DNA from 2 places in the Cellulomonas sp. P4_A2 genome. Region 2 is predicted to be linked to the other one. Evidence: predicted binding sites of a transcription regulator. Region 2 holds the regulator's gene; the other holds the start of a gene.

Region 1 (16,759 bases), on a different contig from region 2:
CGAGGCGTCCACGTCGTCCACCCGCGCGAGAGCGTCCGCAAGCCAGAACGAGCAGGCCAGGAACGCGTGCTCGTCCCCGGGGACGCCGTCGTCGGTGTGCTCGGTGCGGTAGCGGCGCAGCAGCCCCGGCGCCATCTCGAGCTCGGCGCGGATGGCGCGGACGGTGCTCCGGATGCGCGGGTCATCCGGCGGCAAGAACCCGACCTGGGCGAGCTGCAGCAGTGCGGCGTCGGTGTGCGACGAGCCGTACGACTGAACGAAGGTCTCCCGCTCCGCGTCCCACCCGTTCTCGAGCACGTCCGCGTGGATCGCGTCGCGCTCCGTGCGCCACCGGTCCGTCGGAGCGTCGAGCCCGTAGCGCTCGGCGGCCCTCACGGCCCGGTCGACGGCCGCCCACGCCATGACCTTCGAGTGCGTGAAGTGCTGCGGGTCGCCGCGGACCTCCCAGATCCCGCGGTCCGGCTCACGCCAGTGCCCCAGCAGATGGTCGACGAGGTGCCGCTGCAGGGCCCAGGAGTCGTCGGTCTCCGCGACCCCGGCCTCCCGAGCCTGCTCGAGGGCGCACATGACCTCGCCGAGCACGTCGTTCTGCATCTGCCCGACGGCCGCGTTCCCTACCCGGACGGGTCGGCTCCCCGCATAGCCCGCGAGGTGGTCGAGCTCGCGCTCGGGCAGCTCCCGGCCCCCGTCGACCCGGTACATGATCTGCAGGTCCGCCGAGCTGCCTGCCACCGCCCGCAGCAGCCAGCCGCGCCAGTCCGAGGCCTCGTCCTCGTACCCGTGCTCGAGGAGCGCCTCGAGCGTCATGGCCGCGTCGCGCAGCCAGCAGTACCGGTAGTCCCAGTTGCGGCTGCCGCCGAAGTCCTCGGGCAGGGACGTCGTCGCGGCGGCGACGATGCCCCCGGTCTCCTGGTCGGTCAGCATGCGAAGGACGAGGAGCGAGCGGACGACGACCTCGCGGTACGAGCCCTGATAGGCGCAGCTGCGCGCCCAGAGCCCCCAGTCGATCCGGGTCTCGTCGAGCCGGTCCGGGATGGTGAGCCGCGGCGGGACGGAGTCCCACGAGCGCGTCCACGTCAGCGCCAGCTCGACGGCCTCACCCTCCCGCAGCGTGAACCGGTCGGAGTGGCGGTGGTCGTGGGCCTTGGGGAGCCGGTCGCCCCGCAGCAGCAGCGAGTCCGGACCGGCGATGGCCCGGATCGTGTCGGCACCGTCGGGGTCCGTGACGTGGTGCACCCAGGGCTCGATCGCGCCGTAGCCGAACCTGACGATCCACTCGTGCTCGACCTCGACCTGCCCGCGCGTGCACTCCAGACGGCGCACGATGTCCGACCGGCCGTCGTTGAGCGGCATCGCCTCCAGCGCGACCGCCGACCCGGTCGGTGTCTCGTACGTCGTCTCCAGGACGAACGAGTCGTCGAGGTAGCGGCGCGTCACGGACGTCGCTCCGCGGACCGTCAGCAGCCAGCGCCCGTTGTCCGGCGTGCCCAGCAGCCGCGCGAAGCACGCGGCCGAGTCGAAGGCCGGCAGGCACATCCAGTCGATCGACCCGCGTCGGCTCACGAGGGCCGCCGTCGCGCCGTCGCCGAGCACGGCGTACTCCTCGATCGGCACCGGTGCCGGGTCGTCGTCACGGTCCATGGCGTGAGCATGGCCCGGAGGTTGTCGGCCAGCACGTCGAGCGCGATGTGCGTTCGCTCACGTCGAACAGATGTGCGATTGTCGGTGGCGCGACGTAGACTCCCGGGCGTGAACGAACGTCTGGTGGTGCAGGGCGCCCGCGAGCACAACCTCCGCAACGTCGACCTCGATCTCCCGCGCGACAAGCTCATCGTGTTCACGGGGCTGTCGGGGTCGGGCAAGTCGTCGTTGGCGTTCGACACCATCTTCGCGGAGGGGCAGCGGCGCTACGTCGAGTCGCTGTCGGCATACGCGCGCCAGTTCCTCGGGCAGATGGACAAGCCCGACGTCGACTTCATCGAGGGCCTGTCGCCCGCGGTGTCGATCGACCAGAAGTCGACCAACCGGAACCCGCGGTCGACGGTCGGCACGATCACCGAGGTGTACGACTACCTGCGCCTCCTGTTCGCCCGCGCCGGCACGCAGTTCTGCCCGATCTGCGGCGAGCGCGTCACCGCTCAGACGCCGCAGCAGATCGTGGACCGGCTGCTCGAGCTGCCCGAGGGCACGCGCTACCAGGTGCTCGCGCCGGTCGTCCGTGGCCGCAAGGGCGAGTATGCCGACCTCTTCAAGGAGCTGCAGAGCAAGGGCTTCGCCCGCGCGCGCGTCGACGGCGAGGTCGTCCAGCTCACCGAGCCGCCGACGCTCGAGAAGAAGCTCAAGCACGACATCGAGGTGGTCATCGACCGTCTCGTGGCTCGCGAGGGCGTCCAGCGGCGGCTCACCGACTCGGTCGAGACCGCGCTCGGCCTGGCCGGCGGCCTGCTCGTCGTCGAGCTGGTGGACGCCGACATCGACGACCTGAACCGCGAGCGGCGATTCTCTGAGCACCGCGCCTGCCCGAACGACCACGTGCTGGCGCTCGACGAGATCGAACCGCGCACGTTCTCGTTCAACGCGCCCTACGGCGCCTGCCCCGAGTGCACGGGCCTCGGCTCGAAGCTCGAGGTGGACCCGGACCTGGTCGTCCCCGACGAGGACCTGTCGCTCGACGAGGGCGCGGTCGCGCCGTGGGCACAGATCTCCAGCGAGTACTTCGGCCGGGTGCTGACGGCGCTGGCGGCGGACATGGGCTTCTCGACGAGCGTGCCGTGGCGCGCGCTGCCGCAGCGTGCCCGGGATGCGGTCCTGCACGGCCAGAACCACGAGGTGAAGGTCCGCTACAAGAACCGCTGGGGCCGTGAGCGGCAGTACTCGACGGGCTTCGAGGGTGTCATCACGTTCCTCGAGCGCCGGCACAACGAGACCGACTCGGACTGGAGCAAGGAGAAGTACGAGGCGTACATGCGGGAGGTCCCGTGCCCCGTGTGTGGCGGCGCCCGGCTCAAGCCCGAGGTGCTCGCGGTGCGGGTGGGCGGTCGGTCGATCGCCGAGGTCTGCGCCCTGCCCATCCGTGAGGCGCGCGAGTTCCTCGACACCCTCGAGCTCGGCGAGCGCGAGCGCGCGATCGCGACGCAGGTGCTCAAGGAGATCCAGGCACGGCTCGGGTTCCTGCTGGACGTCGGCCTCGACTACCTCTCGCTCATGCGTCCGGCCGGCACGCTCTCCGGCGGCGAGGCGCAGCGGATCCGGCTCGCGACGCAGATCGGCTCCGGCCTCGTCGGCGTGCTCTACGTCCTGGACGAGCCGTCGATCGGCCTGCACCAGCGCGACAACCGGCGCCTCATCGAGACCCTCACGCGCCTGCGCGACCTGGGCAACACCCTGATCGTCGTCGAGCACGACGAGGACACCATCCGCACCGCCGACTGGATCGTCGACATCGGCCCCGGTGCGGGGGAACACGGCGGTCGCGTCGTGCACTCCGGCGACCTGGACGGGCTCCTCGCGTCGGCCGAGTCGGTGACGGGGGCGTACCTCTCGGGCCGTCGGACCATCCCGATGCCGCAGGTCAGGCGCCCGATCGACAAGAAGCGCCAGGTCACCGTCGTCGGCGCGCGCGAGCACAACCTGCAGGGCATCGACGTGTCGTTCCCGCTCGGCACCCTCACTGCGGTGACGGGGGTGTCCGGCTCGGGCAAGTCCACGCTCGTGAACCACATCCTCTACACGGTGATGGCGAACGAGCTCAACGGTGCGCGCCAGGTGGCCGGACGGCACAAGCGCGTCACCGGACTGGAGCACCTCGACAAGGTCGTGCACGTGGACCAGGGACCGATCGGGCGCACGCCGCGGTCCAACCCGGCCACCTACACGGGCGTGTGGGACCACGTGCGCCGGCTCTTCGCCGAGACGACCGAGGCGAAGGTCCGCGGCTACACGCCCGGCCGGTTCTCGTTCAACGTCAAGGGCGGCCGCTGCGAGGCGTGCTCGGGCGACGGCACGCTCAAGATCGAGATGAACTTCCTGCCCGACGTCTACGTGCCGTGCGAGGTCTGCCACGGCGACCGTTACAACCGCGAGACGCTCGAGGTGCACTTCAAGGGCAAGACGGTGGCCGACGTGCTGTCGATGCCTATCGAGGAGGCCGCCGACTTCTTCGCCGCGGTCCCGGCGATCTCGCGACACCTGCGGACGCTGGTCGACGTCGGGCTCGGGTACGTGCGGCTCGGTCAGCCGGCGCCGACGCTCTCGGGCGGCGAGGCGCAGCGCGTCAAGCTCGCCGCGGAGCTGCAGCGACGCTCGACCGGTCGCACGATCTACGTGCTCGACGAGCCGACGACCGGTCTGCACTTCGAGGACATCCGCAAGCTGCTCGGCGTGCTCCAGTCGCTGGTCGACAAGGGGAACTCGGTCATCGTGATCGAGCACAACCTCGACGTGATCAAGAACGCCGACTGGGTCATCGACATGGGGCCCGAAGGCGGCAGCGGCGGCGGCCTGGTGATCGCCGAGGGGACGCCGGAGCAGATCGCGATGTCGCCGGACTCGCACACCGGCCGCTTCCTCGCCGAGGTGCTGGAGCCGGTCGCGGAGCGCGTCTCGGCGTGACCGGCGTCAGCGCGGGACGGCCTGCGCCATCCGCACGGGTACGGGCTCGTGCCGGACGGGGAAGTTCACGGAACGCGAGATGAAGCAGTGCTCGTGCGCCTTGTGGTGGATCCCGCCGAGGACGGCGTCGGTCACCGCGCCGCCCTCGGGAAGGTGCGCGCCGGGCGCCACGGTGACGCGCGGTCGGAGCACGACCTCGCGGAACTGGCCCTGCCCGGCGGCCTCGATGCGCATGGTGCCGACGGCGCTGTCCTCGTACCCCACGACCACGACGCCGGCGGCCGACGCGAGGTGCAGGAACCAGAGCATGTGGCACTGCGCGAGCGCGCTGACGAGCAGCTCCTCGGGGTTGAACCGAGACGGGTCGCCTCGGAACGCGGGGTCCGACGAGCCCAGCAGCGGCGGCTTGGAGCCGATCCGCACCTCGTGGTCGCGGCTGTAGGCGGTGTAGCTCGACGTCCCGGTGGCGCCGGCGCCGGTCCAGGTGACGTCGACCGAGTACGTGTGCAGGGGGCCCATCGCCCCACGGTAGCCGCGCCCGGGGTGTCCCGTCCGGTCACCGACGTCAGTAGTGCGAACTAGGCTCGAACGCATGGCTGATCCCGCCACCTACCGTCCCGCGCCGGGGGAGATCCCCGACGAGCCCGGGGTCTACCGCTTCCGCGACGAGCACGGCCGCGTCATCTACGTCGGCAAGGCCAAGAGCCTGCGGCAGCGCCTGTCCAGCTACTTCCAGGACCTGTCCGGCCTGCACTCGCGCACCCAGCAGATGGTGACGACGGCGGCGTCGGTGCAGTGGACGGTCGTCGGCACCGAGGTCGAGGCGCTGGCCCTCGAGTACTCGTGGATCAAGGAGTTCGACCCGCGGTTCAACGTCAAGTACCGCGACGACAAGTCGTACCCGTACCTCGCCGTGACGATGGCCGACGAGTTCCCGCGGGTGCAGGTCATGCGCGGCGCCAAGCGCAAGGGGACCCGCTACTTCGGGCCGTACGCGCACGCGTGGGCGATCCGCGAGACGGTCGACCTGCTGCTGCGTGTCTTCCCGGTACGCACGTGCTCGGCGGGCGTGTTCCGGCGCGCCAAGCAGCAGGGGCGGCCGTGCCTGCTCGGGTACATCGACAAGTGCTCGGCGCCGTGCGTCGGGCGGATCTCGCCGGACGACCACCATGCTCTGGCGCAGGACTTCTGCGACTTCATGGCGGGGGACACGGCCAAGTTCACGCGTCGCCTGACCACGCGAATGAAGGAGGCGGCCAACGAGCTCGACTACGAGCAGGCCGCGCGGCTGCGGGACGACATCCAGACGCTCGAGAAGGCGACCGAGAAGAACGCGGTCGTCCTCGCCGACGGCACCGACGCGGACATCTTCGCCCTCTCCGGCGACGAGCTCGAGGCCGCGGTGCAGGTGTTCCACGTCCGCGACGGCCGCATCCGCGGTCAGCGGGGTTGGGTGGTCGAGAAGGTCGAGGACGTCACGGACGCCGAGCTGGTGGAGCACCTGCTGCAGCAGATCTACGGCAACGAGGCGTCTGGCGACGGTGGGGCCGGCTCGTCGGCGGTCCCGCGCGAGGTGCTCGTGCCCGTGCTGCCACCGGACGTCGAGCAGGTGCAGGCGTGGCTCGCGGGGCTGCGCGGCAGCAGGGTCTCGGTCCGCGTGCCCCAGCGGGGAGACAAGCGCGAGCTCGCTGCGACGGTCCTGCGCAACGCGGAGCACTCCCTCGTGCTGCACCGCACCCGTCGGGCTGGGGACCTGACCACGCGGAGCCAGGCGCTGCAGGAGATCCAGGAGGCGCTGGACCTCTCGTCGGCACCGCTGCGCATCGAGTGCTACGACGTCTCGCACAACCAGGGGACGTTCCAGTCGGCGTCGATGGTGGTGTTCGAGGACGGCTTGGCGCGCAAGAGCGAGTACCGGATGTTCAACATCCGTGGCCCCGAGGGTCAGGGTGCCCGCGACGACACCGCGGCGATGCACGAGGTGATCACCCGCCGGTTCAAGCGCTACCTCGCCGACCGCGCGGACTCCCGCGACGTCGAGCTCGACACGGGCGACGAGGACGACGACCACCTGGTGCGCTCGGGCCCGATCGACGAGGTCACGGGCAGGCCGGTCCGGTTCGCCTACCCGCCCAACCTCGTCGTGGTCGACGGCGGTCCGCCGCAGGTGGCGGCTGCCGCGGCGGCGATGGCGGAGCTCGGGATCGACGACGTGGCCCTCTGCGGGCTGGCCAAGCGGCTCGAGGAGGTCTGGCTGCCGGGCGAGGAGTACCCGGTGATCCTGCAGCGCTCCTCGGAGGGCCTGTACCTGCTCCAGCGGCTGCGCGACGAGGCTCACCGGTTCGCGATCACCGCGCACCGCAAGCGGCGGAGCAAGGGCATGACGACGTCGGTGCTCGACGACGTGCCCGGTCTGGGTCCCGCCCGGCAGGCCGCGCTGCTTCGGCAGTTCGGCTCGGTCAAGCGGCTGCGGGCGGCGTCGGTCGAGGAGATCGCCTCGGTGCAGGGGATGGGGGAGCGGACGGCCGCCGCCGTCGTCGCGGCCCTCAACCCGACACAGGGCGCGCCCCAGCCGGGCGCGTCGGACCAGGTGAGCGCGCCGGCTGGCATGCTGGACGCATGAGCGACGAGCCTTCGCCGATCACGGTGCCTGCAGGGATACCCGCGCTCGAGGCGGCGACCGAGGCACCGCACCTGGTCCAGCCGCAGGTCCTGATCATCACCGGCATGTCCGGCGCGGGACGTTCGCGCGCGGCCGCGGTGCTGGAGGACCTCGACTGGTACGTGATCGACAACCTGCCGGCGCAGATGCTCACGCACCTCGTCGGCATGCTCACCAGCGGGGCCGCGGCCGGCCGTGCGCAGCGGCTCGCCGCGGTGATCGACGTCCGCGGCCGCGAGTTCTTCCGCGACCTCGCCCCGGTGCTCGAGGGCCTGCGCGAGTCGGGTGTCGACTACCGGATCCTCTTCCTGGACGCGTCCGACGAGGTTCTCGTCCGCCGGTTCGAGCAGGTGCGCCGGCCGCACCCGCTCCAGGGCTCGGGACGGATCCTCGACGGCATCGCCGCGGAGCGTGCGGCCCTGGTCGACCTGCGGGAGCGCGCGGACACGCTCATCGACACGTCCGAGCTCAACGTGCACGACCTGGCCCGCGAGGTCCGCACGGTCGTCACCACCGCCGGCGAGGACGTCCTGCAGGTGTCGGTCCTGTCGTTCGGCTTCAAGTACGGCCTGCCGCTGGACGCCGACCACGTGGTCGACGTGCGCTTCCTGGCCAACCCGTACTGGATCACCGAGCTGCGGCACCTGACCGGCCGCGACGCGCCGGTCCGCGACTACGTGCTCGGGCTGCCTGGAGCGGTGACGTTCATCGACCGCTACGTCGACGCTCTCGAGCCGGTGCTCGCCGGGTACCTGAACGAGGAGAAGCGGTACGTGACCATCGCCGTCGGGTGCACGGGAGGCAAGCACCGCTCCGTCGCCATCAGCGAGGCGATCGCGGCCCGGCTGCGGGACCAGGGGCACCACGTCGCCGTCTCGGCCCGCGACCTCGGCAAGGAATGAGGGCCTCGAGAGGCAGCTCGTCACCCGCGGTCGTCGCGCTCGGCGGGGGCCACGGCCTGTCGGCGTCGCTGTCCGCGCTGCGCCTGATGACCGACCGGATCACCGCGGTGGTCACGGTCGCCGACGACGGTGGCTCCTCGGGCCGGCTGCGCGAGGAGCTCGGCGTGCTCCCGCCCGGCGACCTGCGCATGGCTCTGGCCGCCTTGTGCGACGACTCCGAGTGGGGTCGCACGTGGCGTGACCTGCTGCAGCACCGGTTCCGCTCGTCGGGCGACCTCGACCAGCACGCCGTCGGGAACCTCCTGATCGTCGCCCTGTGGGAGCAGCTCGGCGACACCGTCGAGGGTCTGGACTGGGTGGGCAGGCTGCTCGGCGCCCGCGGCCGGGTCCTCCCGATGACGTCGGTGCCGCTGCGGATCGAGGCCGACGTCGTCGACGAGGCCGGCAACCGCTCGCTCGTCGTCGGCCAGAGCGCGGTCGCCGTCACCAGCGGGACCATCGAGAGCCTCCGGCTGGACCCGGCCGACCCGCCCGCGTGCCCGGAGGCCGTCGACGCGATCGGCGCGGCCGACTGGATCGTGCTGGGACCCGGCTCCTGGTACACCTCCGTGCTCCCGCACCTGCTCGTGCCCGGTCTTCGCGAGGCGCTGGGCCGAACGAGGGCACGCACGATCCTGACGCTCAACCTCGCGTCGGGTGAATCGGGGGAGACGGCGGGCATGCGCGCCGAGGACTACCTGGAGGTCCTGCGCACGCACGCCCCGGAGCTGTCGGTCGACGCCGTCGTCGCCGATCCGACGGCAGTCGAGGACGTCTCCGCGCTGTCGGCCCGCGCCGCCGACCTGGGAGCACGCCTGCTGCTCCGTCAGGTCAGCCGGGGGGATGGGACCGCTCGCCACGACCCGCTGCGACTGGCCGGGGCGTACTCCGACGTGGTCGAAGGATTCCTCGGGGACGTCGGAACCCCGTCGGACTAGCTGCCCCGAGCGGTCCCGGACGGCTGTCCCGGATGGCAGGATGCAGCCATGGCGTTGACGGCACAGGTGAAGGACGAGCTCGCCCGTCTGAAGGTGGACAAGACGTCCTCACGGAAGGCCGAGGTCTCGGCCACCCTGAGGTTCGCGGGCGGCTTGCACATCATCTCGGGGCGGATCGTCATCGAGGCGGAGCTGGACACGGGCATCGCTGCCCGCCGGCTCCGGCAGGCGATCTCGGAGGTCTACGGGCACGAGAGCGAGATCATCGTCGTCTCCGGCGGCGGACTGCGCCGCGGCAGCCGGTACGTCGTGCGCGTCGTCAAGGACGGCGAGTCGCTGGCCCGGCAGACGGGTCTGCTCGACAACCGCGGACGCCCGGTGCGTGGTCTGCCGCCGCAGGTGGTGTCCGCGGGCGTCGCCGAGGCGGAGTCCGCCTGGCGTGGCGCGTTCCTCGCGCACGGCTCGCTCACCGAGCCCGGACGCTCGTCGGCCCTCGAGGTCACGTGCCCGGGACCGGAGGCCGCCCTCGCGCTCGTCGGCGCCGCCCGCCGGCTCGGCATCGCCGCCAAGGCTCGCGAGGTGCGCGGTGTGGACCGCGTGGTCATCCGCGACGGTGACGCGATCAGCGCGATGCTGGCGCGGCTCGGTGCGCACGAGACCATGCTGCTCTGGGAGGAGCGCCGCGTCCGTCGCGAGGTGCGCGGCACCGCCAACCGGCTGGCCAACTTCGACGACGCGAACCTGCGCCGGTCGGCCCGGGCGGCGGTTGCCGCCGGAGCCCGCGTCGAGCGCGCGTTCGAGATCCTCGGCGACGAGCTGCCGGAGCACCTGCGCGAGGCGGGCGAGCTGCGCCTCGCGCACAAGGAGGCCTCCCTGGAGGAGCTGGGCAAGCTCGCCGTCCCGCCGCTCACCAAGGACGCGGTGGCCGGCCGGATCCGTCGCCTCCTGGCGACCGCCGACAAGCGGGCGTCCGACCTGGGCATCCCCGACACCGAGGCCGGTCTGAGCCCGGACCTGCTCGATCTCTAGGGCCCCGAGAAAGGGTCTTTGGTCCCGGCGGACGGTGTCCGCGTGACCGTCGTCACGGGTATAGGGTCGTCTTATCCGATCGCCACACGTGCGTTCGTGCTGTGCTCAGGCCACGTGCCAGGCACGGTTCGGGTGGGCGGGGTAGCGGTCGGAACGCACAGCGGCGTGCGGAACCCATCGTCAACATGTGTGCGCCGGCCCCCCGTCGGCGCTGCCGAGGAGGGCAAGTGACCATCAAGGTCGGCATCAACGGCTTCGGCCGTATCGGTCGCAACTTCTACCGGGCCATCGTGGCGTCCGGTGCGGACATCGAGATCGTCGGAGTCAACGACCTGACGGACAACAAGACGCTCGCGCACCTGCTGAAGTACGACACGGTGCTCGGTCGTTTCCCGCTGAGCGTGAGCTACGACGACGACAACATCATCGTCGACGGCAAGAAGATCCGTGCCCTCGAGGAGCGCGACCCCGCGAACCTTCCCTGGGCCGAGCTCGGCGCGGACATCGTCATCGAGTCGACCGGCTTCTTCACCAACGCCGAGAAGGCCAAGGCGCACCTCGCCGCCGGCGCCAAGAAGGTCATCATCTCGGCCCCCGCGTCCAACGAGGACGCGACGTTCGTCGTCGGTGTGAACCACACGGACTACGACCCGGCCGCGCACAACATCATCTCGAACGCGTCGTGCACCACGAACTGCCTGGCGCCCGTCGCCAAGGCGCTCAACGACTCGATCGGCATCGAGCGTGGTCTCATGACCACGATCCACGCCTACACGGGCGACCAGAACCTCCAGGACGGTCCGCACAAGGACCTGCGTCGTGCCCGTGCGGCCGCGCAGAACATCGTCCCCACGTCGACCGGCGCGGCCAAGGCCGTGGCGCTCGTCCTCCCGGAGCTCAAGGGCAAGCTCGACGGCTTCGCGCTGCGCGTGCCGGTCATCACCGGCTCCGCCACGGACCTGACCTTCACCGCCTCGCGCGAGGTCACGGTCGACGAGGTCAACGCGGCTGTCAAGGCCGCCGCCGACGGCCCGCTCAAGGGCATCCTCGAGTACGTCGAGGACGAGATCGTCTCGAGCGACATCGTCACCAACCCGCACCAGAGCATCTTCGACTCGAAGCTCACCAAGGTGAGCGGCGACCTGGTCAAGATCATCGCCTGGTACGACAACGAGTGGGGCTACTCCAACAGCCTCGTGGCCCTCACCACGTACGTCGGCGAGCGTCTCTGACCTCGTCCATGCCTGACGACGAGCTTCACGACTGACGTCCAGCGTCCGCGTGCGCCCCGGCCCACCGGCCCCGGCGCACGCGGACGCTGTCGTGTCTGGGCCGCCCCACCGCTCGAGCTAGGAGAACAGATGAAGACCATCGAGGACCTCGGAGACCTGCGCGGCAAGCGCGTACTGGTCCGTTCCGACTTCAACGTGCCGCTCGACGGCACGACGATCACCGACGACGGCCGCGTGCGTGCCGCCCTCCCGACGCTCCAGGCGCTGCTGTCCGCCGGCGCCCGCGTCGTCGTCACCGCCCACCTGGGCCGCCCCAAGGGCGCGCCCGAGGACAAGTACTCGCTCAAGCCGGTCGCCGACCGCCTCGCCGAGCTGCTCGGCCAGCCGGTCGCGCTGGCGAGCGACGTCGTCGGTGACTCCGCCAAGGCGACGGTCGCCGCGCTGCAGGACGGCGAGATCGCCCTGCTCGAGAACATCCGGTTCGACCCTCGCGAGACGTCGAAGGTCGACGAGGAGCGGGCCTCCCTGGCCGCCGAGCTCGCCGAGCTGGCCGACGTGTACGTCTCCGACGGCTTCGGTGTTGTACACCGCAAGCAGGCCTCGGTGTACGACGTCGCGCTCGTGCTCCCGCACGCGGTCGGCTCGCTCGTGCTCAAGGAGGTCGCGTCGCTGCGCAAGGCGACCGACGACCCGGCGCGCCCGTACGTCGTGGTCCTGGGCGGCTCGAAGGTCTCCGACAAGCTCGGTGTCATCGCGAACCTGCTGACCAAGGCGGACCGCCTGCTCATCGGCGGCGGCATGCTGTTCACGTTCCTCGCGGCCAAGGGCTACCCGGTGGGCAACTCGCTCCTCGAAGAGGACCAGATCGAGACCGTCAAGGGCTACCTGGCGCAGGCCGAGGCGGCCGGTGTCGAGATCGTCCTGCCCACGGACATCGTCGTCGCCGACGAGTTCAAGGCGGACTCCCCGGCCCTCGTCGTGGCCGCCGACGCGATCCCCGACGGCAAGATCGGCCTGGACATCGGCCCCGACTCGAGCAAGCTGTTCGCGAGCAAGATCGTGGACGCCAAGACGGTCGTCTGGAACGGCCCTGCCGGCGTGTTCGAGTTCGAGGCGTTCTCCGGCGGCACCCGTGCCGTGGCGCAGGCCCTGATCGACGCCGGCGCCAACGGCGGCTTCACCATCGTCGGCGGTGGCGACTCCGCCGCTGCCGTGCGGACGCTCGGCTTCGACGAGGCCGGGTTCGGACACATCTCGACCGGTGGTGGCGCGAGCCTCGAGTTCCTCGAGGGCAAGACGCTCCCCGGCATCGCGGTTCTGGAGGACTGATCGTGGCGACTCGCATCCCGCTGATGGCGGGCAACTGGAAGATGAACCTGGACCACCACCAGGCCACGCACACCGTGCAGAAGCTCGCGTGGGCGCTGCGGGACGGGAAGCACGACTTCTCCAAGGTCGAGGTGGCGGTGCTGCCGCCGTTCACCGACCTGCGCAGCGTGCAGACGTTGGTCGACGCCGACAAGCTCGAGCTCGTCTACGGCGCGCAGGACTGCTCGGCGTACCAGTCGGGCGCCTACACCGGCGAGATCTCGCCGGTGTTCCTGGCCAAGCTCGGCGTCACCTACGTCGCGGTCGGCCACTCGGAGCGTCGGCAGTACCACGACGAGTCCGACGAGCTCATCAACAAGAAGGTCCTCAACGCGCTGAGCTCGGGCATCGTCCCGATCCTGTGCGTCGGTGAGCCGCTCGAGGTCCGCAAGGCGGGCGAGCACGTCCCGCACACGCTCGCGCAGCTGGACGGCGCCCTGGCCGGTCTGACGGCCGAGCAGGTCAAGACGATCGTCGTCGCCTACGAGCCCGTCTGGGCCATCGGCACGGGCGAGACGGCGACGCCCGAGGACGCGCAGGAGCTGTGCGAGGCGATCCGCACGCGGATCTCCGAGCTGTACGACGCCGAGACGGCCGACGCGGTCCGCGTGCTCTACGGCGGTTCGGTGAAGTCGTCGAACGTCGCGTCGATCATGGCGAAGCCCGACGTCGACGGTGCGCTGGTCGGGGGCGCGAGCCTCGACCCCGACGAGTTCGCCGCGATCGCGCGCTACCAGTCGCACGCGGTCGGTCTCTGATCCGAGCGCGCGGCGTGGCCCCCGCTCGTTCCGGACCGTGACGGTCCGATTCGTCCGGGCGGGGGCCGTGCCGGTGGCATGGTGGCTTTGCGGCCGCTCGTCGCCTACCCTGTACCGCGGTCAACCGCAGCGTCGCAGGCCAGTCAGCCCGTGACGTGCCCTCCCCAGTAAGGAACCGACACCGACGTGGACGCCTTGCGTATCTCACTCCAGGTGCTGCTGGTGCTCACCAGCCTCCTGCTCATCCCGCTCGTCCTGCTGCACAAGGGCAAGGGCGGTGGCCTGTCCGACATGTTCGGCGGCGGCATCTCCAGCAGCGCCGGCAGCTCCGGCGTCGCGGAGCGGAACCTCAACCGCATCACGGTCGGGACGGCGCTCCTCTGGACGGTCATCATCATCCTGCTCGGTCTTCTCGAGCGCACGGTCTGAGGCGGTCGGCAATGGCGAGCGGAAGTGCGATCAGGGGGTCGCGAGTCGGAGCCGGACCGATGGGCGAGGCGGAGCGTGGCGACACCGCTCCCCGGATCTGGGTGTCCTACTGGTGTGCCAACGGGCACGAGACGCGTCCTAGCTTCGCTGAGGAGGCCGCGCTCGAGGCACCGCTGACGTGGGACTGCCCGCGCTGCGGGTTCCCCGCCGGCCAGGACCAGGCGAACCCGCCGTCCCCCAGCAAGAACGAGCCGTACAAGACGCACCTGGCCTACGTGAAGGAGCGGCGTTCCGACGAGGACGGCGCGGCGATCCTCGACGAGGCCCTGGCGGCACTGCGCGCCAAGCGCGGCGGCTGACCGACGGACCACGAGGGGCCCGGCAATGGCGCCGGGCCCTTCGTCATGTCCGGCGTCGTCAGTGGTGGTGCCCGTTCCGGCCGAGCGTGGTCTCGGGCGTCGCGCCGGGTCGCGTCCACTGCGGCGCAGGCCGACCCGTCCCGCCCCACGTGCCGTTCCCGTCCACGTCGATGCGCCAGTACCAGCAGGGGCCGTCGCCCTCGGGCCAGCCGTCGGGGGTGTCCTGCCACGCCTCGCCGCGGCCGTAGGGCGTCATGTCGAGCAGGGCGAACGACCCGCTGGCCGGCTCGGTGCCGCGGCCCGTGGTGTCGTACGTCAGGAAGACGCGGTCGCCGACGCGCAGGAAGCAGCTGAACATCCCCATGTCACCGCCGACGGGCGCGTCCAGCCCGCGCACGGAGAACCACGGCTGGGTGTAGCCCATGAAGGCCAGGTAGGGCTCGACCTCGTTCCACGGGCCCTCGGTGAGGATGGCGAACGAGACGCCCCGGGCGTTGAGGTAGACGGCGTCCCGCAGGTGCCAGGCCGACACCGTGCACCCCTCGCACTGCCCCTGGTGCGGCGCACCGTCGTGCCACATGTGCTTGTAGACGAGGAGCTCGTCGCGGCCCTGGAAGAGATCGAGGAACGGCACCGGACCATCCGGCCCGACGACCTGGGCCGTGCCGTCGAGCTCGACCATGGGCAGCCCGCGGCGTGCGGCGGCGATCGCGTCGCCCTCGTGGGTGTGCGCCTTCTCGCGGACGAGGAGCTCGTCGCGGGCGGCCTGCCAGGTGGCGAGGTCGACGACGGGCGGGCGGGCGCTCGGCTGGGTGGGCGTGGTCGTCATGGTTGTCCTCCGGTGTCGCGGTACGAGTGGCGTCGTACTACGACGTCCACCCGTACCGACTTTCGACACGGTGGGACCACATCGCAACAGGAGCGGCGGTCAGAGGACGCGCAGCAGGGCGAACCCGTCGTAGCCCTTGGCGCCCACCGTCTGGATCACGGTCGAGTCGAAGCTGGGGTTGTCCGTGAGCAGGTCGACCATCGTGCGCACGCCCTGGACCCGCCCGTCCGGGTGGTCGGGGTCGAGGACCCCGCCGCCGCGCACGACGTTGTCGACGATGATCAGCGACCCGGGGTGCGTCAGCTCGAGCGACTGCCCGAGATACCGCGGGATCGACTCCTTGTCGGCGTCGATGAAGACCAGGTCGAACGCCTCGGTGCCGTCGGCGATCAGCCGGTCGAGCGTCTCGATGGCCGGTCCGACGAGCACCTGCGTGGCATCGCCGAGGCCGGCGCGCTCCAGGGAGTCCGCGGCGACCGCGGCGTGCTCCGGGGAGATCTCGAGCGTCGTCAGCGACCCGTCCGCCGGCAGGGCGCGGGCGAGCCAGACGGTGCTGTACCCGCCGAGCGTGCCGATCTCGAGGATCCGGCGCGCGCCGACGGCCTGGGCCACGAGGTGAAGGAGCTTGCCCTGGTTGGGGGCGACGGCGATGTCCGGCAGCCCGGCGGAGACGGCGCTCGCGCGCGTGTCCGCGAGCGCGACGTCCTCGGGCACGAGGACGCCGAAGTAGTCGTCGACGGCCGTCCAGAGGTCCTTGGCCGGCCCGGCGGGCGGGGCCTCGGCAATGGCGAGCGCGGCCGTCGCTGCGGCGTCGACCAGCCAGAGGGTGCGCTCGGTGCCCACGGCGCCCGCCGCGGGCGTCACGGTCACCGACGCACCGCCGAGGGCGGACGCGACCGCGTCGGCCTTCTCGGCGCCGGCGGCCACGACCCACACCTCACGGGCGGCCCGGATCGCGTCGAACGTCAACGAGACGCGCAGCGGGGGAGGCTTGGGGGAGCCGTGCACGCCGACGGTCGTGGAGTACTGGGCACCGAGCGCCTCGTGACCCGGGAACAGCGACGCCACGTGCCCGTCGGGTCCCATGCCGAGCAGCAGGACGTCGAACGCGGGGTCGCCGGCCGCCGCCAGCTCCGAGGCGTACAGGGACGCCGACACCTCGGGCGTCGGGACCTCGTCGCTGAGCGCGGGCATCGGGTGCACGTTCTCGGCGGGCAGGGCGTCGCCGAGCGCGTCGATGAGCGCCTCGCGCGCCTGGGTCTCGTTGCGGTCGGCGTGGCCGTCCGGCACGAACCGCTCGTCGCCCCACCACAGGTGCACGCCCGACCAGTCGACGGCGTCGCGCACCGGACTCGCCGCGACGGCACGCAGCGAGGCGATGCCGACGGTGCCGCCGGTCAGGACGACGTGCAGCGGCGCCCGGTGCGACTGGAGGTCGACCAGGCGCGTGAGCAGACGTGCGGCCACCGCCTCCGCGAGGACCTCGGCGGAGGGGTGGACCACGACGTCGCGGGGAGCGTGCGCGGGGAGGCGCGGGCCGGTCACGCCTGGAGCCTCGCAAGCCCCTTCTGCAGCACCTCGCCGTAGACCTCGTCGGCGTCGA
Region 2 (14,235 bases):
CCAGATCGCGGCCCGCGGCCACCGTGCCGTCGCGGTCGGTGGTTCGGGCCTGTACGTGCGGGCCCTCCTGGACCACATGGAGTTCCCGGGCACCGACCCCGACGTGCGCGCGGCGCTGGAGGCTCGCGTCGAGGCCGAGGGGGCGCGGGCGCTGCACGCCGAGCTGGCCGCGGTGGACCCGGAGGCCGCCGAGGGCATCGGGCCGCGGAACGCGCGCCGGACGGTGCGCGCGCTCGAGGTCATCGCGTTGACGGGCCGGAAGTACTCGGCCTCGCTGCCTCAGCACGTCTATGAGGTGCCGGCGGTCCAGATCGGGCTCGACTGCGACCGGGCCGCTCTCGACGAGCGCATCGGTGTGCGCGTCGGTCGGATGCGGGCGCAGGGCCTCGTCGACGAGGTCGAGGCGCTCGTGGCGAGCGGTCTCGGCCGGACCGCGTCGCGCGCCGTCGGGTACGCCGAGATCCTCGCGATGCTGCGCGGCGAGATCGACGAGGACGAGGCGTTCGAGGCGATCGCCGCCGGCACGAGACGGCTGGCCCGCAAGCAGATGGGCTGGTTCGGCCGCGACCCCCGCGTGCACTGGCTGGACGCGCAGGACCCCGCGCTCGTCGACCGTGCGTTCGCCCTGGTCGCCGCGGCCGACGACGGGTCGCTCGGCCTGGCCACCGAGGACCCGTCGCCACGACGTAGCCTGGGTTCATGACCGCCGTCGCGACCTCGACGCTGCACGTGACCAAGGGCCACGGGACGCAGAACGACTTCGTGCTGCTCGACGACCGCCAGGGCACCGTGGACCTCTCCGCCGACCTGGTCCGCGAGCTGGCCGATCGTCGCGGTGGCCTGGGCGGCGACGGGGTCATCCGGGTGATCGGCACGGAGCACCTGCCCGAGGGCGCGGCGGTCCTGGCCGAGGAGCCGCGTGCGCGCTGGTTCATGGACTACCGCAACAGCGACGGCTCGGTCGCCGAGATGTGCGGCAACGGCGTCCGCGTGTTCGCGGCCTTCCTCGAGCGGCTCGGCCTCTGGGACGCCGCCGACGGCGAGCTGGCGCTCGGCACCCGCGCGGGCGTCAAGCGCGTCCGCCGCGTCCCGGTGCCCGCGGGCATCGGCGACGACGTCTGGTACGCCGTGGACATGGGCCGCTGGTTCCTGCCGGGTGGCGACGAGGCGGCTGCGGCCGGTGTCGACGCCGAGGTGACCGTGGCGGGCGTGGACGACACGCGTCCGGGGCTCAGCGTGGACGTCGGCAACCCGCACGTCGTGCTCGCGCTCCAGGACGAGGACGAGCTGACCGCGGCCGACCTGACCCGCGCGCCGTCCGTGAGCCCCGTGCCGGTGAACGGCATCAACGTGGAGCTCGTCGTGCCGCTGGGCGAGGATCGGGCCGTCGACGGCACGCTCGTCGGCCGGGTGCGCATGCGGGTGCACGAGCGCGGCGTGGGCGAGACGCGGTCCTGCGGGACGGGTGCGTGCGCCGCCGCGCTCGCTGTCCGCACGTGGGCCGGCGCGGGAGCGCCGGACGTCTGGCTGGTCGACGTGCCGGGTGGGACCGTCCGGGTCACCGTCCTGCCGAGCGGCAACGTCGAGCTGGCCGGCCCCGCGCTGCTCGTCGCGACCGCCGACGTGGACCTGTCGGCGCTGCGATGAGGCTCGGCGCCGACGACCTCGGGATCGCGCTCGGGGAGCGCGCGACGGTCGTGCAGTTCTCGAGCACCTTCTGCGCGCCGTGCCGCGCGACCCGGCACGTGGTCGGCCGCGCCGTCGCGACGACCGACGGGGTGGCGCACGTCGACCTCGACGTCGCCGACCACACGGACCTGGGGGAGCGGCTCGGCATCGACGTGACGCCGACGGTGCTGGTCCTGGACGCGACCGGCTCGGTCGTCCGCCGTGCGACGGGCGTCCCGACCCTGGCTCAGGTGCGCAGCGCGCTCGCCGAGGCAGCCTCCGCGGTCTCCACCGCCTGACGCGCCCGCACGCGGGGCGCGGCGAGCAGCGCGCCGCACGCGAACAGGAGGGCGACGGCCAGGCTGGCGACGAACGGCACGTCCGGGGCGGCGTCGGAGGCGAGCACCGTGGTGAACGCGAGCCCCGTGAGCGCCAGGGCGAGCGCCGCACCGATCGAGTCCGCGATGGACAGCGCCGAGCTGTGCGTGCCCTGGCTCCCGGGTGACGAGTAGGCCAGCACGAGCACGGTGAGCCGCGAGTAGATGAGACCCATCCCGGCACCCGCGAGCGTCCAGGTGCCGATCGCCACGGCGGGTGCGAGGTGGGCGGCCGCTGCGACCGTGACCCCGGCGACGGCGACCACCAGCAGCGCCGCGCCGAGGACGATCGCGTCGCGGCTGGCGAGGCGCTCGCCCAGCCGGCCCTGCAGCCACGAGGTCGCCGCCCAGGCCAGCGCGGCGAACGTCAGGGCGACCCCCGCGGTCGTCGGCGAGAACCCGTACCGGTCCGTGAGCAGGTACGGCAGGTAGACCTCCGCGCCCGAGAATCCGCCGGCCACGAGGGCCCGCGTGGCGATCACGGCAGGCAGACCACGAGCGACCCGAAGCGTGCCCCGCGGCACCAGAGGGCGCAGCGCGACGATGGCCAGGGCCGCGGTCAGCGCCGCGACGACCAGCGACCACGGGAGGCGTGCGTACACCGCGAGGTTGAGCCCGAGCACCGCGGCCGCAGCCAGCACCGCCCACACCAGCCGGGACCGTCGCGCGGGCGCCGCCGGCGTGCTGGGCGCGCCGATCCGGCGGACCGTCGGCAGGAGCACGAGCGAGACCGGCAGCACCAGCACCGCGACGCCGAGGAACACCCAGCGCCAGCCGAGGTGCTGCGCGACCGCCCCCGCGGCGGAGGGACCGATCAGCGAGGGCAGCACCCAGGCCGCGGAGAAGCCGCCGAAGACGCGCGGGTGCAGGACGGCCGGGTAGAGCCGCGCGACGATGACGTACAGCGCGACGGTCATCGCGCCCCCGCCGACGCCCTGGACGAGCCGGCCGAGCACCAGGACCCCCATGGTCGGGGCGAGGCCGGCGACCAGCAGCCCGGCGGCGAACAGGGCGACCGCGAGCGTCAGGGGTGCACGCGGTCCGTGCCGGTCGCACCAGGTGCCGGCGACGACCATGCCGATCACGCCGGTGGCGAGCGGACCGGCGAACGCGGCGGCGTACAGGGCGGTGCCGTCGAGCGCCCTGGAGACGGTCGGCATCACGGTCGTCACGGCGAACGCCTCGAACGCGACCAGGAAGATCAGCGTGCACATGGTCCAGGTGGTGGTGCGCAGGCGACGCCACTCGGCGTCCGGCGTCACGACGGGCTCACGCTCAGGACGCGGAACCCCTTCGCGCTCGCGGTCCGCTCGACCGTGACGGGCAGCGCGTCGACGAGCCAGCGCTGGAGCGAGTCCGCCCCGAGGTTCTTGCCGACGACGAGCTGCGCGTCCCCGCCGTCCGCGAGCCGAGGCAGCCAGCGCAGCAGCAGCTCGTGCAGCGCCTCCTTGCCGACGCGGATCGGCGGGTTGGACCAGATCGCGGCGAACACCACGTCGTCGGGAACCTCGTCCGGGCGGGCCGCGGTGACGTTCGTGGCGCCGACGCGCTCGGCGTTGCGCCGCACCAGGTCCAGCGCCCGCTCGTTGACGTCGACCGCCCAGACGTGCGCGCCCGGGGACTCCAGCGCCAGCGTGAGCGCGACCGGACCCCAGCCGCAGCCCAGGTCGAGCAGGTCGCCGGTGCGTGGGGCGTCGGGCGCGTGGTCGAGCAGCACCCGTGTGCCCAGGTCGACGTGGTCGGGGGAGAAGATCCCGCGGGCCGTCTCGACCTCGAGGTCCCGGCCGGCCAGGTGCACGCGCAGGACGCGGCGCTCGTCGGCGGACGCGGGCTGTGCGGTGAAGTAGTGGTCGTGCTCGCTCACGGCGCCGACCCTACCCATGGGTGGCGGATCGGCCCGCAGCGAAATGCCTCGGCCTGGGGCGCGCACGCGTGGGACCCTGGGGACAGGCAACGAGAAGAGGAACCGCGTGAACGACCCGCAGCACACCACCCGCGAGACGCAGGACACCCCGGTGACCCGGTCCGCGCAGGACGTGGCCGACGACGTCGTGGCCCGTGTGCTCGCCAGGGCAGGGACCGCGCTGCAGGCCGGCGTGACGGTCCACTCGTCCTACGACGGGGACCAGCTGGAGCTCGAGGAGCGCACGTCGCTGCGCCGCGTCGTGGGGCTGTCCACGGAGCTCGAGGACGTCACCGAGGTCGAGTACCGCCAGCTGCGGCTGGAGAAGGTCGTGCTCGTCGGCGTCTGGGGCTCCGGCACCGTCACCGACGCCGAGATCTCCCTGCGCGAGCTCTCGGCGCTCGCCGAGACCGCCGGGTCGCAGGTCATGGACGGCCTGCTGCAGCGGCGCATGAAGCCCGACCCGGGCACCTACCTCGGCTCGGGCAAGGCGGCCGAGCTCGCGACCCTCGTCGCGGCTGTCGGCGCCGACACCGTCGTGATCGACGGGGAGCTCGCACCGTCGCAGCGCCGGTCGCTCGAGGACATCGTGCGCGTCAAGGTGGTCGACCGGACCGCCCTGATCCTCGACATCTTCGCCCAGCACGCCAAGTCGCGGGAGGGCAAGGCGCAGGTCGAGCTCGCGCAGCTGGAGTACCTCCTGCCGCGTCTGCGTGGCTGGGGCGACTCGATGTCCCGGCAGGCCGGTGGCCAGGTCGGCGGCGCCGCCGCGGGCATGGGCTCGCGCGGACCCGGTGAGACGAAGATCGAGCTGGACCGCCGGCGCATCCGCAACCGCATGGCCAAGCTGCGCCGCGAGATCGCCGCGATGGAGCCCGCACGGCTCACCAAGCGGGCGTCCCGCAAGAAGAACGCGATCCCGTCGGTCGCGATCGCGGGCTACACCAACGCGGGCAAGTCGTCGCTGCTCAACCGGCTGACCAACGCCGGGGTGCTCGTCGAGAACGCGCTGTTCGCCACCCTCGACCCGACCGTGCGCCGCGCCGAGACCATCGACGGTCGGATCTACACGCTCGCGGACACGGTCGGCTTCGTCCGGTCGCTGCCGCACCAGCTGGTCGAGGCGTTCCGCTCGACCCTGGAGGAGGTGGCCGACGCCGACCTGATCCTGCACGTCGTCGACGCGTCGCACCCCGACCCCGAGGGCCAGATCGCGGCCGTGCGGCACGTGTTCGCGGACATCCCCGGCGCCATGGACGTGCCCGAGATCATCGTGCTCAACAAGGCCGACCTGGCGACGCCCGAGACCATCGCGCGGCTGCGCTCGCGCGAGGTGCACTCGATCGTCGTCTCGGCGCACAGCGGCGAGGGCATCGCGGAGCTGCAGGCCCTGGTGGCCGACCAGCTGCCGCGCCCCGGCGTGAGCGTCGACCTGGTGGTGCCCTATCACCGGGGCGACCTGATCAGCCGTGTGCACGAGCACGGGGACATCCAGACCGAGGAGCACACCGCGGACGGCACCGCCATCCGCGCGCGGGTGGACGCGGGACTGGCCGCGGAGCTCGAGGCCGCGGCGCGCCACTAGGCTGACGCGGTGCCGGACACCGACCCCTCTGTCGAGGACCTCCTCGACGTCGCGGTCGGAGCGCTCGGTGGCATCCGTCGCGACGGCCAGCACCAGATGGCGGTCGCGGTCGCCGAGACCATCGACAAGGGCGAGCACCTGCTCGTCCAGGCCGGCACCGGCACCGGGAAGTCGCTCGGCTACCTCGTCCCCGCCGTGCGGCACGCCGTGCTGGAGAACGAGCACGTGGTCGTCTCCACCGCCACGCTCGCCCTCCAGCGCCAGATCATGACGCGCGACCTGCCCCTCGTCGCCAAGGCCCTCGAGCCGCACCTGCCGCGGACGCCGAGCATCGCCCTGCTCAAGGGCTGGCACAACTACGTGTGCGTGCACAAGGTGGCCGGCGGATACCCCGAGGACGATGCCGCGACGCTGTTCGACCTGGGCGACCACGCCGGCGCCGCCGAGCACCCGGCGGCCGAGGGCGTCGGCGAGAACCTCGGTGCCCAGGTGGTCCGGCTGCGCGAGTGGGCCGAGGAGACGACGACCGGCGACCGGGACGACCTCGTGCCCGGTGTGACGGACCGGGCGTGGCGGCAGGTCTCCGTCGCGTCCCTGGAGTGCCTGGGCACCAAGTGCCCGATGCTCACCGAGTGCTTCCCCGAGCGGGCCAAGGCGGCATCGCGGGAGGCCGACGTCGTGGTGACCAACCACGCGATGCTGGGGATCGCCGCCTCCGGCTCGCCCAACGTGCTGCCCGAGCACCAGGTGCTGGTGGTCGACGAGGCGCACGAGCTCACCGACCGGGTCACGGCGCAGGCGACCTCCGAGCTGTCGGTGGCGGTCATCGAGCACGCCTCCCGGCTCGCCCGGCGGCACGGCGGCATCCCGACGACCGACCTGGACTCCGCGAGCCAGGCGATGGCCTCGGTCCTGGTGAACCTGCCCGAGGCGCGGTTCCGCGAGGGGCTCCCGCCGGCGGCCCGGGACGCGGTGGCCGCGGTCCGCGACGCCACCCGCACGCTGCTCAGCGTGCTCAAGCCCGAGGGCGCCGGGCAGCCGCAGCAGGACGCCGGCCGCAAGATGGCCCAGGCGACCATGCTCGCCCTGTACGAGGTGGCCGAGCGGATGGCCGCCGACCCGGAGGAGACCAAGCACACCGTCCTGTGGTGCGCGCGCTCCGAGGACCGCCGGGGCAACGTCTCCACCAAGCTGTTCGCCGCCCCGCTGGCCGTCAACGGCCTGATCCGTACGCACCTGCTGGCCGGCCGGTCCGGCGTGCTCACGTCCGCGACGCTGGAGCTCGGGGGGTCGTTCGACCCGATAGCCCGCGCCGTCGGCCTCGAGGTCCAGCCGGCCGCCGCGGCCGTGGGGCCCTCCTCGATCGACGACGACGCCCCCGCGCCCCCGTCGTCGGTACCGTGGCACGGCCTGGACGTGGGCAGCCCGTTCGACTATCCGAAGCAGGGCATCCTCTACCTCGCACGGCATCTTCCGCCGCCGGGTCGCCAGCCCGCCACCGACGCCCAGCTCGACGAGATCGCCGAGCTGGTGACCGCGGCCGGCGGACGCACGCTCGGCCTGTTCTCGTCGCGGCGGGCCGCGAACGCCGCCGCGGCCGCCATGCGCGAGCGCCTCGACGTGCCGATCCTCGTGCAGGGCGACGACCAGCTGCCCACCCTCGTCTCGCAGTTCATCGCCGACGAGGCCACGTGCCTGTTCGGGACGCTGTCGCTGTGGCAGGGCGTCGACGTCCCCGGCAGCACCTGCACGCTCGTGATCATCGACCGCATCCCCTTCCCGCGGCCCGACGACCCCGTGCAGTCCGCCCGGTCAGACGCGGTCGAGAAGGCCGGCGGGAACGGGTTCCTCGCCGTCTCCGCGACGCACGCCGCCCTGCTGCTCGCCCAGGGCGCCGGTCGGCTGATCCGGACCAGCAGCGACCGCGGTGTGGTGGCCGTGCTCGACCCGCGCCTGTCGACCGCCCGCTACGCACCGTTCCTGACCCGCTCGCTGCCCGACTTCTGGCGGACGACCGACCGCTCGACGGCCCTCGCCGCCCTGCGCCGCCTCACGGGCACGGGTTAGCCTCGAACTCGCCGACCACCCGTCGGCCCCCATGACTTCCCCGAGAGGACGGCCCGTTCGTGACCGAGAGCCTGGACGTGGAAGACCTCGGACTGCGACCCTCCCGGTCCGCGCGAGGCACCAAGCTGGCGATCGTGGGCGCAGGCGCGGTCGGCTCGACGATGGCGTACGCGGCCCTCCTGCGCGGGGCGGCGCGCACGGTCGCGCTCTACGACATCGACGCCGCCAAGGTGCAGGCGGAGGCGCTCGACCTCGGGCACGGCGTCCAGTTCATGCCCATGGCGCAGGTGATCGGCTCCGACGACATCGCGGTGTGCGCCGACGCCGACGTCGTGATGTTCACCGCGGGAGCGAAGCAGAAGCCCGGTCAGTCCCGGATCGAGCTCGCCGGAGCGACTATCGCGGTCGTGAAGGCCGTCCTTCCCAAACTTGTACAAGTAGCGCCGAACGCGGTGTACGTCATGGTCACCAACCCCGTCGACGTGGTCACCTATGCCGCGCTCCAGGTCTCGGGGCTCTCGTCGACCCAGCTGTTCGGCTCCGGAACCGTCCTGGACTCCTCGCGCCTGCGCTACCTCATCTCGCAGTACACCGGCGTCGCCGTGCAGAACGTGCACGCGTACATCGCCGGTGAGCACGGCGACAGCGAGCTCCCGCTGTGGGGCTCGGCGAGCATCGGCTCGGTGCCGCTGCTGGAGTGGCCGGGACAGGGCGGCCGGGGCCCGTTGACCCGGCAGGACCGGGAGGACATCACGCGCGAGGTCGTCGAGTCCGCCTACCGGATCATCGAGGGCAAGGGCGCGACGAACTACGCGATCGCGCTGGCGGGCTCGCGGATCATCGAGGCGATCCTCAAGGACGAGGGCCGGGTGCTGCCCGTGTCGTCGCTGCTCACCGACTACTACGGCATCGACGACGTCTGCCTGTCGGTGCCGGCGATCGTCGGGCACGACGGCGTGGGAGAACGGCTCCCGATCCCGTTGACGGACGACGAGTTGTGGGGCCTGCGGCGGTCGGCGGACGCCGTCCGGGAGGTCGCCCGGCAGTTCGGCTTCTGACCGCGCGTCAGCGGCGTCGCAGCGCGGCGATCAGCTCGTCCTTGCGCATCCGGGAGCGCCCCGGGATGTCGAGTTCCGCCGCGCGGTGCCGGAGCCGGTCGACGGACCAGTCCTCGTAGCTCGCGCCGCCGTCCCGCAGGGAGTCGAGGGCGGACAGGTCCTTGATCCGGGGGTCGGGGATCCTTCCGGGCATCAGCTGTTCCTCTCGTCCGACGTCGCGCCGGCTCCAGGATGGCCCGGTGCGCCGGATCCTGCCGGGCCGCGGCTGCGCTCACGTGCGCACCCGCGGACGGATCAGAGGCTGCGCAGGACGCTGACGACGCGCCCGAGGATCGTCGACTCGTCGCCAGGGATCGGCTGGTACGCCGGGTTGTGCGGCATGAGCCAGACGTGGCCGTCGATCCGCTTGAGCGTCTTGACCGTGGCCTCGCCGTCGATCATGGCCGCGACGATCTCGCCCTGCTCCGCGACGGGCTGGCGCCGCACGACGACCCAGTCGCCGTCGCAGATCGCCGCGTCGATCATCGAGTCGCCGACGACCTTCAGCAGGAAGAGGTCGCCGTCTCCGACGAGCTGGCGGGGGAGCGGGAAGACGTCCTCCACGACCTGGTCGGCCAGGATCGGACCACCGGCGGCGATGCGGCCGACGACCGGGACGTAGGACGGCGCGGGCATCCGCTCGCCCTCGGCCTGGTCGGGGAACGCCTCGCGGGTGCCGTCCGGCGCGGTCCACGTGCCGACGCCGCGCGAGTCGTCCGCGTGCACGACCTCGATGGCGCGGGGCCGGTTGGGGTCGCGGCGCAGGTAGCCCTTTCGCTCGAGGGCGGTCAGCTGGTGCTTGACGCTCGACGGGCTGGTCAGCCCGACGGCCTCGCCGATCTCGCGCATGCTCGGGGGGTAGCCGCGGGACTCGACCGACGAACGGATGGTGTCGAGCACCAGGCGCTGCCGGGCCGTCAGGCCGTCCGGGCCGGGTGCGCCGTCCGGGAGGGCGTGGATCGTCGCCAGGTCCGTGTCGACCTGGTCGGGCTGGGACGTGTCCCGTGAGTCCGTCACTGCGCTCCTCCTGTGTCGGGCGGTCGTGAGCTCCGCCTGTTCTGCCGCTGCCGTGCTCTCGAGCCTCTGACCTGCGACGATGCTCGGTTCTCTGGTGATGAGTGAGGCCGTCCGGCGGTCGTGTCAGTGGCTCGTGGTCCGCTTGTCCTGCATCGCCAGCCTAGGGAACTCGAGCACGAAGATCAAACATCTGTTCGATCGTGTCTCGACAAGTGTCGGCTGATGCTGGTAGACATCGTACAGACGTACGACGAACACCTGTTCGACAAGGTCGGCGGAGGAGTTCCCCGGATTTCCGGTGGATCGCCACCGACGAAGGACCGCCGGGATCCACCCGGCCGAACGAGGACGAGGGACATCATGAGCACGATGGCGATGGCACCGGCGCTGCCGAAGGTCTCGGGACGCACCAGCTCTGCCCGCGCTGTCCGCCCGGTCCGCGCGGTCGACGACCGTGGGCTGTCGCACCTGTCCCTCACGGGGCGGGGCCGTGTCGTGCTCTGGCTCCTCGCGCTGGTGATGGTCGTCATGGCGGTCCTGGTGGCCGGCCGCGCCGTCGCAGACGGCCCGCAGAGCGCGCAGCAGGTCGAGAGCCACGTGGTGCAGCCGGGCGAGACGATGTGGCAGATCGCCAGCCAGATCGCCGATCCCGGCCAGGACGTGCGCGACGTCGTCTTCGAGCTGGTCCGCATGAACGAGCTTCCGGACGCCGGTCTGATGGCCGGCCAGGTGATCGTCGTCCCGCTCGACTGAGCCGTCGGACCGGCCTGCTCGGCCGTCCCTGCTCGCCGACCCGCTTCGCCGACCTGCTGCTCGATTGACGCGCCCCACTGACCTGCTCCGCCGACCTGCTCCACCGACCTGCTCCACCGACTTGCTCGTCTGAGCGGCGGGGGTCGGGGAGCCGGGATCCTGGAGAGGTTTGTCAGAGGCCCGCGGGTCGGCTAGGTTAGCCTTACCTCACACGGTGGGCTGGGGGGCTCGCCTGGAGGTGCGGGGTGCGTGCGGCGCGAGCCGTGGGCACCGACCGCGGTACGCGCGGCGCCGAGGCGAGTCGGCCCGTGATCTGGGGACGGGGGCGTCCCCGCGAGGGCGGTCGCCACGACGGGGGGCCGCCCTCGCCACGTCCCCGGCCGTCCGGGCGTGCGAGGTGCCGTGGGAGGCGCCTTGCGACCGGGCGGCCGCTGGCCTACCGTCACGGAGGCGTTGACGACGCCGCGCCGCCGCGCGGCGTCACGCACTCGAAGGGGATCCGGTGCACTGTCCGTTCTGCCGAAACCCGGACTCGCGGGTCGTCGACTCGCGGACCTCGGACGACGGCTCGACCATCCGCCGCAGGCGCCAGTGCCCCAGCTGCAACCGTCGGTTCACCACGGTCGAGACCGCGAGCCTGTCCGTGGTGAAGCGGTCGGGAGCCACCGAGCCGTTCAGCCGCGAGAAGATCGCCGGCGGGGTGCGCAAGGCCTGCCAGGGTCGCCCGGTCAGCGAGGACGACCTGGCGCTGCTCGCGCAGAAGGTCGAGGAGACGCTGCGCGCGGCCGGGTCCGCAGAGATCGACGCCTACGAGATCGGTCTGGCGATCCTCGGTCCGCTGCGCGAGCTCGACGAGGTGGCATACCTGCGGTTCGCGTCCGTGTACCAGGCGTTCGACTCGCTCGAGGACTTCGAGGCCGCGATCACGGTGCTGCGCGCGGAGCACGAGACGGAGTCCGGTTCCGCCGAGGACGTCGTCGCCGAGGACGAGCCGGCCGTCCGCGACTGACCGTGTCCGTCGCGACGCCCGTGGGTGCCGCGGCATAGGTTCTACGGGTGCTTCCTACAGACATCGAGCTCCTGCACGTCCCCGGCGCACCCGCGGTCCTCCCCGACGGCAGCAGTGCTGTCGTCTCGGTGGTGCACCCACGGCTCTCGGACGACGAGTACACCGGCGGCCTGTGGACCGTCCCGCTGACGGACGGCGATGCTGGTCCGCGCCGGCTGACCCGCGGCCATCGCGACACGGCCCCGGACGTCTCCGCCGACGGCCGCTGGGTGGCCTTCCTGCGCTCGGAGCCGCAGGGCAAGCCGCAGGTGCACGTCGTCGAGTCGTCGGGCGGCGAGCCGGTCCGGCTGACCGACGCGCCGCTCGGGGCGTCGGCGCCCCGCTTCTCCCCGGACGGCACCCGAATCGCCTACCTGGCGCGGGTCCCGGAGGCGGGCCGGTACGAGCCGGACGGTCGGCCGGGCTCGGAGCCGCCGCGGCACATCACCGAGCTGAAGTACCGCGCGGACGGCGTCGGCTTCGTCCGCGACCGACCCCAGCACCTGTTCGTCGTGCAGGTCCCGTCGGACGGGACGGACGAGCTGCCGCCCTCGGTGACGCTGACCAGCGGTGACGTCGGCGTGGACGGCGCCCGCTGGCTGCCGTCCGGTGACGCCCTGGTCGCCGTCAGCGCGCGGCACGCGGGCCACGAGTCCGACCTGCGGCAGGACGCCGTCGTGGTCCAGGCGCACCCGGACGGCGACCCGCAGACGCCCGCTCCGCTCACCGACGCGGACGCCGGCAGCACCCTCGACGTGGAGGCGGTCCTGCCGTCGGCGGACGGGACGGCCGTGTGGCTGCTCGCGAGCGACGTGGGCGAGTCGGGCCGCGACTTCATCGCCGCGCAGGTGGGGCTGTTCCGGGTGGCGATCGACGGCGCATCGGGACAGCCGGTCCGGCTGACGGACCCGGAGAGCGTGGACCTGGTGACGGGCGTCCTCGCGGAGCACGAGGGCGGCGTCGTCGTCGCCGACCAGGCCCGCGGCGCGGTCCACCTGGTCCAGGTCGGCCCGGACGGCTCGCTGCACACGCTCCTCGACGGTCCGGTCGTGGTCTCGGGCGCTGCGGTCGGGGGCGGCCGCATCGTCGCGACGGCCGCGAGTCCCACGTCGTCCGGCGACCTGGTCGTCGTCGATCCCGCCACCGGCGAGGCGGTGTCCCGGACGGACCTGTCGGCGCCGCTGCGCGAGACGGGGCGCGTGCGGATGCCTGTCGAGATCACGGAGCGGTCGTCCGACGGGTACCCGGTGCACGGGTGGGTGGTGCGACCCGACGGTGCCGGACCGCACCCGACCATCCTGATGATCCACGGCGGCCCGTTCTCGCAGTACACGCACGGCCTGTTCGACGAGGTCCAGGTGCTCGCCCAGGCGGGCTACGCGGTCGTGTACGGCAACCCGCGGGGGTCGTCGGGGTATGGCGCGACCCACGGTCGCGAGCTGCGGGGTGCGTTCGGGGCGGTGGACACCGAGGACGTGCTCGCGCTCCTCGGGGCGGCGCTCGACGACCCGGAGCTCGACGGTGAGCGGGTCGGCGTGATGGGCGGCTCGTACGGCGGGTACCTGACGGCGTGGCTGACCACGCGCACGGACCGTTTCCGGGCGGCGATCGTGGAGCGCGGGTTCCTCGACCCGGTGAGCTTCGTCGGATCGAGCGACATCGGCTGGTTCTTCGGTCTGGACTACGTCGGCGACGCCGCGGACGAGGCCGGTGCGGCGGCGGTGGCGGCGCAGTCGCCGATGGCCCACGTCGGGGAGGTCACGACGCCCACGCTCGTCATCCACTCCGAGCAGGACTGGCGGTGCCCGGTCGAGCAGGGGCAGCGCTGGTTCGTCGAGCTCAAGCGGCGCGGCGTCGAGGCCGAGCTGCTGCTCTTCCCGGGCGAGGGGCACGAGCTGACCCGCTCGGGCACCCCGAAGCACCGGCAGGTGCGGTTCGAGCACGTGCTGCGCTGGTGGGAGCGCCACCTGCCGGTCACAGGTCGCTCGACCGGGACCCCCACAGGTTGATCCCCGCCTCGACGGCGTGCGGCTCGATCGCGGCGAGCTCGTCGTCGTCGAGCGGGGACGCGGTGGCGGCGGCGAGGTTCTCGTCCAGCTGGTCGATGGTGCGCGCGCCGGCCAGCACGGACGTGACCCGCGGGTCGCGCAGGACCCACGCGAGAGCGAGCTGGGGGAGCGTCCGTCCGCCTGCGCGCGCGATGGCGTCCAGGGCGCGGACGTGGTCGAGGACCTCGTCGGTGATCCACTCCGGTCGCAGCGGTCCTCCGCGGGCGGCACGTGAGTCGGCGGGGATCCCGTGCAGGTACCGGGTGCTCAGCAACCCCTGCGCGAGAGGGGAGAAGGCGACGACCGCCATCCCCGCTGCCGCGGCGACGTCGAGCAGGGAGCGCCCGTCGGCGCCGGGTCGCTCGACCCAGCGGTTGAGCATCGAGTACGCCGGCTGGTGCACGGCGAGCGGGAGCCCGAACGAGCGGGCGACCTCGAGGGCCGCGACGGTCCGGTCGGCCGAGTAGGACGAGATCCCCGCGTAGAGGGCCTTGCCGGACAGGACCGCGTCGCGCAGTGCTCCGAGGGTCTCCTCGAGCGGGGTGTCCGGGTCGAACCGGTGGCTGTAGAAGACGTCCACTCGGTCGGTGCCGAGGCGTCGCAGCGACTCGTCGAGCGACGCGAGCAGGTACTTGCGCGAGCCGTGCTCTCCGTACGGCCCGGGCCACGCGC

Evidence for each region. The regulator LexA, encoded in region 2, represses DNA repair genes until DNA is damaged. The targets are predictions, from matches to a motif close to TCGAACANNTGTTCGA.
Region 1: a site for LexA is predicted at 1,704-1,719, ahead of uvrA (excinuclease ABC subunit UvrA). Genes of this name have one in related genera too.

Annotation. Positions count from the first base shown of each region.
Region 1 is NZ_JBFUHG010000007.1:36,525-53,283, reverse strand. It holds gene AC1DUE_RS08700 (glycoside hydrolase family 15 protein) at 1-1,641, opposite strand, end outside; gene uvrA (excinuclease ABC subunit UvrA) at 1,750-4,611, shown strand; gene AC1DUE_RS08690 (OsmC family protein) at 4,618-5,130, opposite strand; gene uvrC (excinuclease ABC subunit UvrC) at 5,204-7,234, shown strand; gene rapZ (RNase adapter RapZ) at 7,231-8,175, shown strand; gene AC1DUE_RS08675 (gluconeogenesis factor YvcK family protein) at 8,172-9,152, shown strand; gene whiA (DNA-binding protein WhiA) at 9,201-10,181, shown strand; gene gap (type I glyceraldehyde-3-phosphate dehydrogenase) at 10,409-11,413, shown strand; gene AC1DUE_RS08660 (phosphoglycerate kinase) at 11,543-12,742, shown strand; gene tpiA (triose-phosphate isomerase) at 12,745-13,539, shown strand; gene secG (preprotein translocase subunit SecG) at 13,726-13,968, shown strand; gene AC1DUE_RS08645 (RNA polymerase-binding protein RbpA) at 13,980-14,327, shown strand; gene AC1DUE_RS08640 (DUF899 family protein) at 14,386-15,156, opposite strand; gene pgl (6-phosphogluconolactonase) at 15,256-16,701, opposite strand; gene AC1DUE_RS08630 (glucose-6-phosphate dehydrogenase assembly protein OpcA) at 16,698-16,759, opposite strand, start outside.
Region 2 is NZ_JBFUHG010000022.1:61,930-76,164, forward strand. It holds gene miaA (tRNA (adenosine(37)-N6)-dimethylallyltransferase MiaA) at 1-703, shown strand, start outside; gene dapF (diaminopimelate epimerase) at 700-1,647, shown strand; gene AC1DUE_RS17860 (TlpA family protein disulfide reductase) at 1,644-1,967, shown strand; gene AC1DUE_RS17865 (MFS transporter) at 1,916-3,259, opposite strand; gene AC1DUE_RS17870 (class I SAM-dependent methyltransferase) at 3,304-3,909, opposite strand; gene hflX (GTPase HflX) at 4,016-5,533, shown strand; gene AC1DUE_RS17880 (ATP-dependent DNA helicase) at 5,543-7,600, shown strand; gene AC1DUE_RS17885 (L-lactate dehydrogenase) at 7,660-8,658, shown strand; gene AC1DUE_RS17890 (Rho termination factor N-terminal domain-containing protein) at 8,666-8,851, opposite strand; gene lexA (transcriptional repressor LexA) at 8,953-9,714, opposite strand; gene AC1DUE_RS17900 (LysM peptidoglycan-binding domain-containing protein) at 10,075-10,467, shown strand; gene nrdR (transcriptional regulator NrdR) at 10,970-11,476, shown strand; gene AC1DUE_RS17910 (S9 family peptidase) at 11,524-13,524, shown strand; gene AC1DUE_RS17915 (aldo/keto reductase) at 13,490-14,235, opposite strand, start outside.